Regions from separate parts of the Lysinibacillus sp. NPDC048646 genome, predicted to be linked through region 4. Evidence: riboswitches for the same ligand, from Rfam matches in the RefSeq annotation. Region 4 holds a riboswitch; each other region holds the start of a gene.
What was found. Region 4 has a riboswitch for S-adenosylmethionine ahead of ACQKII_RS18715 (bifunctional homocysteine S-methyltransferase/methylenetetrahydrofolate reductase). Riboswitches for the same ligand answer to the same signal wherever they lie in the genome.

Region 1 (2,205 bases), on a different contig from region 4:
CATTTATTTTGTAGCCAATTTCCTGCTGTTCAGCAGGCAGCCGCAATAGCACTTACTTCCTCGCAAGATTGTGCAATTGAGCTAAGAGCAACCTACGAGCGTCGTCGAAACGTTCTCATAGAAGAATCCAAACGAATTGGCTGGCAGGTTACAGCACCAAAAGGCTCATTCTTTGCATGGTTACCTGTTCCACTAGGTTATACAAGTGAGCAATTTGCTGATCTGTTACTCGACAACGCTGATATTGCCGTTGCCGCGGGCAATGGCTTTGGTGATTATGGTGAAGGCTATGTCCGTGTTGGCTTACTTGTCAGCGAAGAACGTTTACGTGAAGCTATCATTAGAATTGAGAAATTAAATTTATTTAAGTAAAATGATGGACTGTCCAATCAGCGTGTTTTACACCTATTGGACGGTTTTTCTTATCTATTTACTTATTTTTCGTGGACTCTCTAATCCCTCTTCTAACGGATAAAATTGAACATGTCCCGTTTCTTCATCGAAACGTCGGATATGCTGTACACCCCGTACTTCTGCTAAAACAACATCTGCGGTAATGACGGGATTCCCACCTTTAACAAAATGGCCGCCAGACACACCTCCCCATTGATCACTCATCGATCCATGAAAATGGGTTTCATATACACCATCCCGCTTACAGATAACGCCAGAACCTTGAATAAATTCAAGTGGCCCTTCTTTTTCAATTACTTCACTAAAACGTACTTTGATTTTAGATGTCTCATCCGGGACTAAATACACAAAATTACTTTTTTGAAAACTACCGATACAGCTAACAATTGTTGCTGATTCAATTTCGTTCTCTTCACATACAGCCTCAATTCCCTCAATGATATCTGTCCCCATTAAGATGCGTGCACTAATAACCTTCCCAAATGACCCTACCCCATAATTAACTCTTACAGACATAGATTTACCTCTTCCCCCTGAATAAATTATATTTACATAGAACGGGGGACTTTCACGCCCAGCACTCACGTCTTTACAGGCAGTTTCTATCCCCTTAACACTAAATCTAATATAGTTTAATTTTATAAAATATTAAAAATATTTATTGACTTAATATAACCTATAAATTATATTAGTTCTATCGGATTTACAAAAATACTATAAATCTCTTATCAAGAGTAGCTGAGGGACTGGCCCTATGAAGCTCGGCAACCCCCCTTTTTGGGAAGGTGCTAAATCCTGCAAACGATATTCGTTTGAAAGATAAGAGAGGACATCTTTTCATGAGCCTCTCTTAAGTTTATAAGAGAGTTTTTTTTATTTTCAAAAACCGATAAAACAACTTTGGAGGTAATTTTTCATGAAAAAGAAAAGCAAATTTTTAGTAGGTTTAGCAAGTCTCACATTAGCAGTGGCATTAGTCGGTTGCGGTAGTAAGGAAGACAGCAAAGGTAATGGTGAGGCTATTAACGAAAATAAAATCGTAGTTGGCGTAACATCTGGCCCACACGAACAAATTGCAGAGGTAGCTGCGAAAGTAGCAAAAGAAAATGGCTTAGAGGTTGAATTAAAATCATTCTCTGATTACGTTTTACCGAATACTGCATTATCACAAGGTGATTTAGATGCGAACAGCTATCAACATGAACCGTTTCTAGATACATTTAACAAAGACCATGATACAGATTTAGTGCCTGTTGGAAAAACAATTTTAAATCCAATGGGTGTATACTCTGAAAAATATAAATCATTAGATGAAATTCCTGACGGTGCAACATTTGGATTGCCAAATGATCCGACGAACGGAGCTCGTGCCCTATTCGTTCTGCAAGAAGCAGGCTATATCAAATTGAAAGAAGGCACTGGCCTGACAGCATCTATTCACGATGTGGAAGAAAACAAAAAGAACTTCAAATTTATTGAATTAGAAGCTGCACAAATTCCAAAGCAATTAAGTGAAGTAGATGTCGCGGCTATTAATACAAACTTCGCATTAGATGCTGGTATCAATCCTAAAAAAGATTCCATTCTTTTAGAATCTACTGACTCACCATATGTAAACTACATTGTTGTGCGTGCTGAAAACAAAGAAGACCCAACGATTAAAAAGTTCGTTGATGCTTATCAATCGGACGAAGTACGTAAATTTATTGAGCAAGAATTTGATGGTTCTGTAATAGCAAGCTGGTAATATAACACGACAAAAGTTACCGTCTAAACGGTAACTTTTTCCTT
Region 2 (2,205 bases), on a different contig from region 4:
AAGTTGTGAGTCTTTGTCAGCACCAGCAAATCCTTTGAATACGAATAATTCGTCACGTTCTTTTAAATACTTGACAACTTTTACATATAAATTGTCAAATACTTCAGACGAAATTGGTCGGTTTACTTTTCCCCAGTCAATTTTATCTTTTGTATCTGCTTCTTCTACCATATATTTATCTTTAGGTGAACGACCAGTGTATTTACCAGTTTCTGCACGCACTGCGCCATCTACTGTTAACATTGCTTCACCACGAGATGTAGCTTTTTCAACTAATTGTGGTACTGAAAGTTGAACGTTAATGTTCCCGCCGCTTAATAATTCCTTCAGTTCGTTTGCAATTTCTACTGAATTCATCGATTAAATACCATCCTTTTTTATAGTATTCCCTTGTGTTCGAGGGAGTTTTTCTTAATTTCAAAAATAGTATAACACAATTGCTTAAATAATCTATACTAATTCAGAAATTATTTTTGTGATTTTATTACTTTTCAAGAAAACGACATAAAACGATTGACAACGTTCTACCTTTTACGTAAGATGAGAAATTGAACGGATACTCTTATCCCGAGCTGGTGGAGGGTCAGGCCCTGTGAAACCCGGCAACCTGCATGAACTATTTCACGACATGCGTTGGTGCCAACCTGATGCAAGGGGAAAACCCTTGAACGATAAGAGTGAAAGGTTACGAAGTCATTATTCCTTTCCTCATGTATAGTACACGTGAGAAAAGGATTTTTTTATTTGTAAAAATGAATGTAAAGGTAAGTATATGCACTTCTTTCCTTATTATAATGACGGATCTTTCGAAATCCTCGTGTTAAAAGCAACAACTGTTTTTTTGTGCGAAAGTGAAACGACAGCAACAACTGTTTTTTTGTGCGAAAGTGAAACGACAGCAACAACGGCTTGGAGTTCAACCCTTTAGGGGCGAACTTGACATGTGGGTAATGAGTACCGTATTAATTTCGCAAATACTATTTGTAAGAGTAATAGGAGGGAAACCAAATGACAAACCGTCGACTGTTTACATCAGAGAGTGTAACAGAAGGACATCCAGATAAAATTTGTGATCAGATTTCGGATGCCATTTTAGATGCCATTTTAGCAGAAGACCCAAATGCACGTGTAGCGTGTGAAACAACTGTAACAACAGGCTTAGTATTAGTAGCAGGGGAAATTACTACTTCTACTTATGTAGATATTAAAGGCATTGTCCGCGATACTGTCGCTGAAATTGGCTATACACGTGGGAAATATGGTTTTGATGCTGAAAACCTAGCTGTACTAGTGGCGATTGGTGAGCAGTCACCTGATATAGCGCTAGGTGTTGACCAAGCATTAGAAGCACGTGAAGGTACTATGACAGATGCAGATATCGAAGCCATTGGAGCAGGTGACCAAGGGCTAATGTTCGGGTACGCTTGTAACGAAACGCCTGAACTTATGCCGTTACCAATAAGTTTAGCGCATAAATTGTCTCGTCGTTTAACAGAAGTACGTAAATCAGGTGAATTAGCATATTTACGTCCGGACGGTAAAACACAAGTGACGATTGAATATGATGAAAATAATGTTCCTGTTCGTGTGGATACAATTGTTATTTCAACTCAGCATGATGAAGAAGCAACACTTGAACAAATTCAAGCAGATTTAAAAGAATCAGTAATTGCACCAGTTGTTCCGAGTGAATTACTAGATGCTAATACGAAATATTTCATCAACCCAACAGGCCGTTTCGTAATCGGTGGACCAAAAGGTGATGCAGGTCTTACTGGTCGTAAAATTATCGTCGATACATACGGTGGTTATGCTCGTCATGGTGGTGGTGCATTTTCTGGTAAGGACGCTACAAAAGTGGATCGTTCAGCAGCATATGCAGCACGTTACGTAGCAAAAAACATTGTTGCAGCCGGCTTAGCAGAACGTGTTGAAGTACAGCTTGCCTATGCCATTGGTGTAGCACAGCCTGTATCCATCGCAGTAGACACGTTTGGGACAGGCAAAGTAAAAGAAAGCGACATCGTAGAATGGGTTCGTGAGCTATTCGATTTACGTCCAGCTGGTATCATTAAAATGCTTGATTTACGTCGCCCTATCTATAAACAAACTGCAGCCTATGGTCACTTTGGTCGTACAGACTTAAACGTGCCTTGGGAAAATACTGACAAGGCTGACGCATTAAAAGAGAAAGCTAGTCTATAA
Region 3 (2,205 bases), on a different contig from region 4:
CGTCCATTTCACCATGGACGTCCCTCTCGGAATTAAGAGCTTTAAAAGTCCACTGTCCCGTATTAAATCTCGCTCATTTTTAGCATTCCCCCCTGCTTGATCTCGCGTAACGGCTGTTTCCTTAAATTTTTCCGCAAGCGAAATTGCGATTTCTTCAATACTTTTAACTACTTTTGTCGTCATTATTATTCCTCCTGTTTTTACTATGTACAATTATATTTCAAGCGTTGCTGGGTCAACCAAACACGAATATTGCGGAATACTATTATTGTCACAATCATGACAATGACACCTTTCACGAGATTGAATGGTAAAATCCCTAGAACAATCATATCTTTTAAGGCATCGCCCTTCACAGGTTCCATTCCTAAAAACAAGGTGTACATCGGTAGGAAAAGCACATAATTCAGGAGACTCATACCAACTGCCATCGAAACTGTACCTGCAAGCAAACCAATGACAAGCCCCTTACCACGCTGAATTTTTGAATAGCAGAAATACACTGGGATGATGAATAACACGCCTGTTGTAAAGTTGGCTAAATGCCCTACCGGTACACCCGTCATGCTTCCTGACAATAACCAATCCAACATATTTTTTAATAGCTCCACTAAAATCCCCGCAACTGGCCCCATCGTCATTGCTGCTAATAAGGCTGGCACATCACTAAAATCTACCTGTAGGAAACTGGGAAACGGTGGTAATGGAAAATTAAATAACATCAGTACAATAGATATACTACTCAGTACACCAATATTCATGAAATATCTTAATTTCAAAATGCTCACTCCTTTTTAAATCACTGCTAATTAAGAAACACTTCGATCAGATGGGTATTTTTTATACCTACGGATCGTACGTTGAACCAATCGGGCTTTTACAGTCAGTTCGGCGCCCGTCTTACTGACCGTTCATGCGGGTAAAAAAAAGACCACACATAAGCAAAGGGATGATCCCTGCTTATGATGTGGCCTCCAGATTTCTAGTCAGCTGCGTTTATTCGCTATTTTTTTTGTGGAAATCTTTGCTTTTCAAGTCGATTAATTTGCACAATAACACCATCTTGAATGGTGATATGCACCTCGCCAAATTGTAGATTTTGAATAGCATTGGCAATCACTTCTAATTTCTTGTCATCAACCTTTGCTGTTTGAGACATTCGATACACCCCTTCTTTTTCATACTTTTTTGTACAAAAGAGGTCAACGCATCATGATGATTCGATGGACCCCCTTATCTCTTAGAAAACTCTGCTGGATTTGGCACCGATTCATATCGGTTGCCGAGGCTTCATTGGGCCAAGTCCCTCCACCTCTCTTGATAAGGTATTACGTTTCACTTGGAAATAATTCTATAATTCTGAAAACCTATTGTCAATATAAATGTTACAAAACCTAGACGATTACTATGAAATTAAGTAAAATGGTTCATTTTGTAAAAAATATCCGTTCGCTTATAGTCAAAATTAAGCGAACGGATGTTTTTTTACTTTAGAGGGATACAGGAGAGAAAAAGCTATTCGAATCTAAACCCGCCTCGTTTATTAGTCGTTAATCTAAAAAAATCCTGCTTCGTTCGTTCGCTCAATAAGAAAAGCTGCCTTTGATTTCGGCAGCTGTGTCTTAAACTCTTACCTCCGTTCGTTAAATAATCATCTAGCTGGAACTGGCATATATTTTGTGAAATAAGCACCTAAAATCAACAAAATTACCGTAATAGACCAATTCAATAGTCCCATAAAGTCAAACCAATAAGCGAGCAGATTTGTTACAGCAATTAAATATAAACAAATTGTCGTTAAAGTACTTTTAATCCCTGTGATACCCGCTTTTTTTCTTTTTTGAACCACAACCGATATTGAAAAAATAAGTGCAATTATTAGTATAGTAGATAAAATAATCTGTACCAATTTACATTCCCCCTTCGTAGTAATCGTAAGATTTTAATTCTTTCTAAATATTCGTTGCGAAACTTATTAAGGTTCAATTCTTATTGCGTTAAACTGTTCTTATAAAACAATCGCACGCTGTTAGTTAAATAAGAAAAAAAACAGAAATTAATGAAGGTTTATATATTTCAGCGTAAAATTGTAGTCAAAAAAGCACCCGCTTATCTAGTGGGTGCGTGTTTCTTGCATTCAATTGGTGTATGTTAAAACAAAAAGCATTAAGAATCCACAAGTATAGAAATCATGTCCAATACATT
Region 4 (2,205 bases):
TAGCTCTTCTAAGTATTTTTTAGCTGCAGCAATATGCTTGGGTGTCGTCCCACAACAACCACCGATTAAACGTACGCCTTGATTTCGTAGAGCAACTGCCGCTCGACCAAAGTAATCTGCTTCTGACTCATATACGACACGTCCATCCTCCACATCTAATAGAGAAGCATTCGGATATGCTGACATAAATGCCTTATCAGGAAGCTCTACCCCTTCGAATGCTTGAATTGTATGATGGGGGCCTAATCGACAGTTAACACCAACCACATCCGCACCAAGTGTCTCTAACTCATGTAAGGCATGATTTAATGTCATCCCGTTTTGCAGTATCCCCGGCTCATGCATGGATACTTGTACAATAATCGGTAAATTTGTTTTTGTCCGTAACATGGATAATGATGCTGTTAACTCTTCAAAATCATAATACGTTTCTAGTAAAAGGCCATCTGGATTACCTGCAAGTAACACTGTTGCCTGTTCTTCAACAGTCATTAAAATTTCTTCTAATGTTGCATCACTTTTACGAATACCACGGATTCCTCCGATTGTACCAAGTACAAATTGTCCACCATCTGCTGCTGCACGCTTGGCAATCGTAATCGCTGCTTCATTGAACTGCTGCACACGTGTTTCTAACCCATATCGAGCTAATTTAATCGCATTGGCACCATATGTATTAGTTTGGATAATATCAGCGCCAGCCGCAATATATTCACGATGAATCTTTTCAATTAATTCTGGTCGTTGTACATTCATTTCTTCGTGGCAGTACTCCAAACCATAACCATATAGTACAGTGCCTATTGCACCATCTGCTGTTAAGACTTGTGTTTTTAACTTTTCAAGCAATCCCATAAAACGTAACCTCGCTTCCCTTGTTTTCAAAATAAAAATATAAAAAGCCTTCTTTCACAAAAAAAGAAGGCTTTAACGAATCGTAATTGTTTTTTCCTTCTCATCTTCGGACCAAAAAGGTCTTCTGGATTTAGCACCTGACACGAAGTTGGTTGCTGAAGCGTCGCAGGGCCAGTCCCTCAGCTTCTCTTGATAAGAATGTAGTATGAATTTTTTAAATAATTAAAAGAATCATATCGTTTACAAACGATAGAGTCAAGACTATTTCACGTAACAAAGGATTTTTCACACGAAATAAATGTTTTTTGAGTTTTCCCTAAAACTTAAGATAATTTTTCAGCTAGCTCTTCACCGATTTTTTTACCATTTTGAATACAAGCACCGATCCCTACGCCGAAATAAGAACAACCTGCAATTGATAAATTAGGATATCTTTCTGCAAGTTCAGCTGTTAATCCTTTTAATGCTTCTTGATGAGCTAAATCATATTTTGGCATTTGATCAATCCATTTCGTAACATTCACAACAGTTGGGTTTTCCTCAATACCTAAGCTTTTTCGTACATCCTCTAGTGCTACAACAGCCAATTCTTCATCTGTCATTGCACATAATTCCTCATAGGCAGGGTTAATGCTCTTATAAAACAATCGTACAAGTAATTTACTGTCTGCTGATGTATGCTGCCATTTTCTGCTCGTCCATGTTGCCGCATTGCATTGTAAATTCGAATTATGTGACACAATAAAGCCCGTTCCGTCTGCTGGGAGGACAGCATCCGGTACATCAAAGCCTAAATAAATCGTAATCGCTGATGCGGTATTAAATTTTTCAAAATAATTATTTAATGACGTGTCTTGCAATAAATATTGTACAGCCTCGTTAGGCAATGCTAAGACGACATGATCTGCTTCAATCGTTACACCATTTGCTAACGTAACACCATAGTGGCCCTCCTCTTTCTTCACCTGTGTTGTCGCTATCTCTTTGACAATTTCTACATCCGTTAACGTTTCTTCAAGTCGGTCAATAAGTGATGACAAACCTTTTTTAAATGAAATAAATTTTTTATTTGTAGCTTTTACAAATTGCTCGCGATTCGCATCAAAGCCTTTGATCACACTTCCATAGTCATTTTTATAGTCGATTAAGTACGGTAACGTTGAGCCAATGGATAGCTGATTTAAATTCCCTGAGTATACCCCAGCTAGCACTGGTGCTATTTGATTTTTCACAAGTTCCTCGCCTAAATAGTATGTTAAAAACTCGCCAATGGAGCTTTCTTTTGTAAAACCTTCATTTGGCATTGTTAAATCTTTCAATGCTTCTTGCTTTCCTGCTGCTGATACAAGT

Region 1: linked by a shared signal. The riboswitch ahead of ACQKII_RS07245 (MetQ/NlpA family ABC transporter substrate-binding protein) and the one ahead of ACQKII_RS18715 (bifunctional homocysteine S-methyltransferase/methylenetetrahydrofolate reductase) in region 4 are both predicted to bind S-adenosylmethionine.
Region 2: linked by a shared signal. The riboswitch ahead of metK (methionine adenosyltransferase) and the one ahead of ACQKII_RS18715 (bifunctional homocysteine S-methyltransferase/methylenetetrahydrofolate reductase) in region 4 are both predicted to bind S-adenosylmethionine.
Region 3: linked by a shared signal. The riboswitch ahead of ACQKII_RS23110 (YezD family protein) and the one ahead of ACQKII_RS18715 (bifunctional homocysteine S-methyltransferase/methylenetetrahydrofolate reductase) in region 4 are both predicted to bind S-adenosylmethionine.

What each region holds. Positions count from the first base shown of each region.
Region 1 covers NZ_JBNNLZ010000004.1:150,571-152,775, reverse strand. Annotated here, with positions in the region: gene ACQKII_RS07255 (pyridoxal phosphate-dependent aminotransferase) at 1-372, shown strand, start outside; gene ACQKII_RS07250 (PPC domain-containing DNA-binding protein) at 427-930, opposite strand; SAM riboswitch class I at 1,137-1,240, shown strand; gene ACQKII_RS07245 (MetQ/NlpA family ABC transporter substrate-binding protein) at 1,331-2,161, shown strand.
Region 2 covers NZ_JBNNLZ010000009.1:127,492-129,696, reverse strand. Annotated here, with positions in the region: gene pckA (phosphoenolpyruvate carboxykinase (ATP)) at 1-357, opposite strand, end outside; SAM riboswitch class I at 560-678, shown strand; gene metK (methionine adenosyltransferase) at 1,009-2,205, shown strand.
Region 3 covers NZ_JBNNLZ010000036.1:8,340-10,544, forward strand. Annotated here, with positions in the region: gene ACQKII_RS23100 (hypothetical protein) at 1-183, opposite strand, end outside; gene ACQKII_RS23105 (ECF transporter S component) at 204-761, opposite strand; gene ACQKII_RS23110 (YezD family protein) at 1,004-1,159, opposite strand; SAM riboswitch class I at 1,231-1,327, opposite strand; gene ACQKII_RS23115 (hypothetical protein) at 1,652-1,909, opposite strand.
Region 4 covers NZ_JBNNLZ010000021.1:34,702-36,906, forward strand. Annotated here, with positions in the region: gene ACQKII_RS18715 (bifunctional homocysteine S-methyltransferase/methylenetetrahydrofolate reductase) at 1-855, opposite strand, end outside; SAM riboswitch class I at 953-1,054, opposite strand; gene hemG (protoporphyrinogen oxidase) at 1,179-2,205, opposite strand, start outside.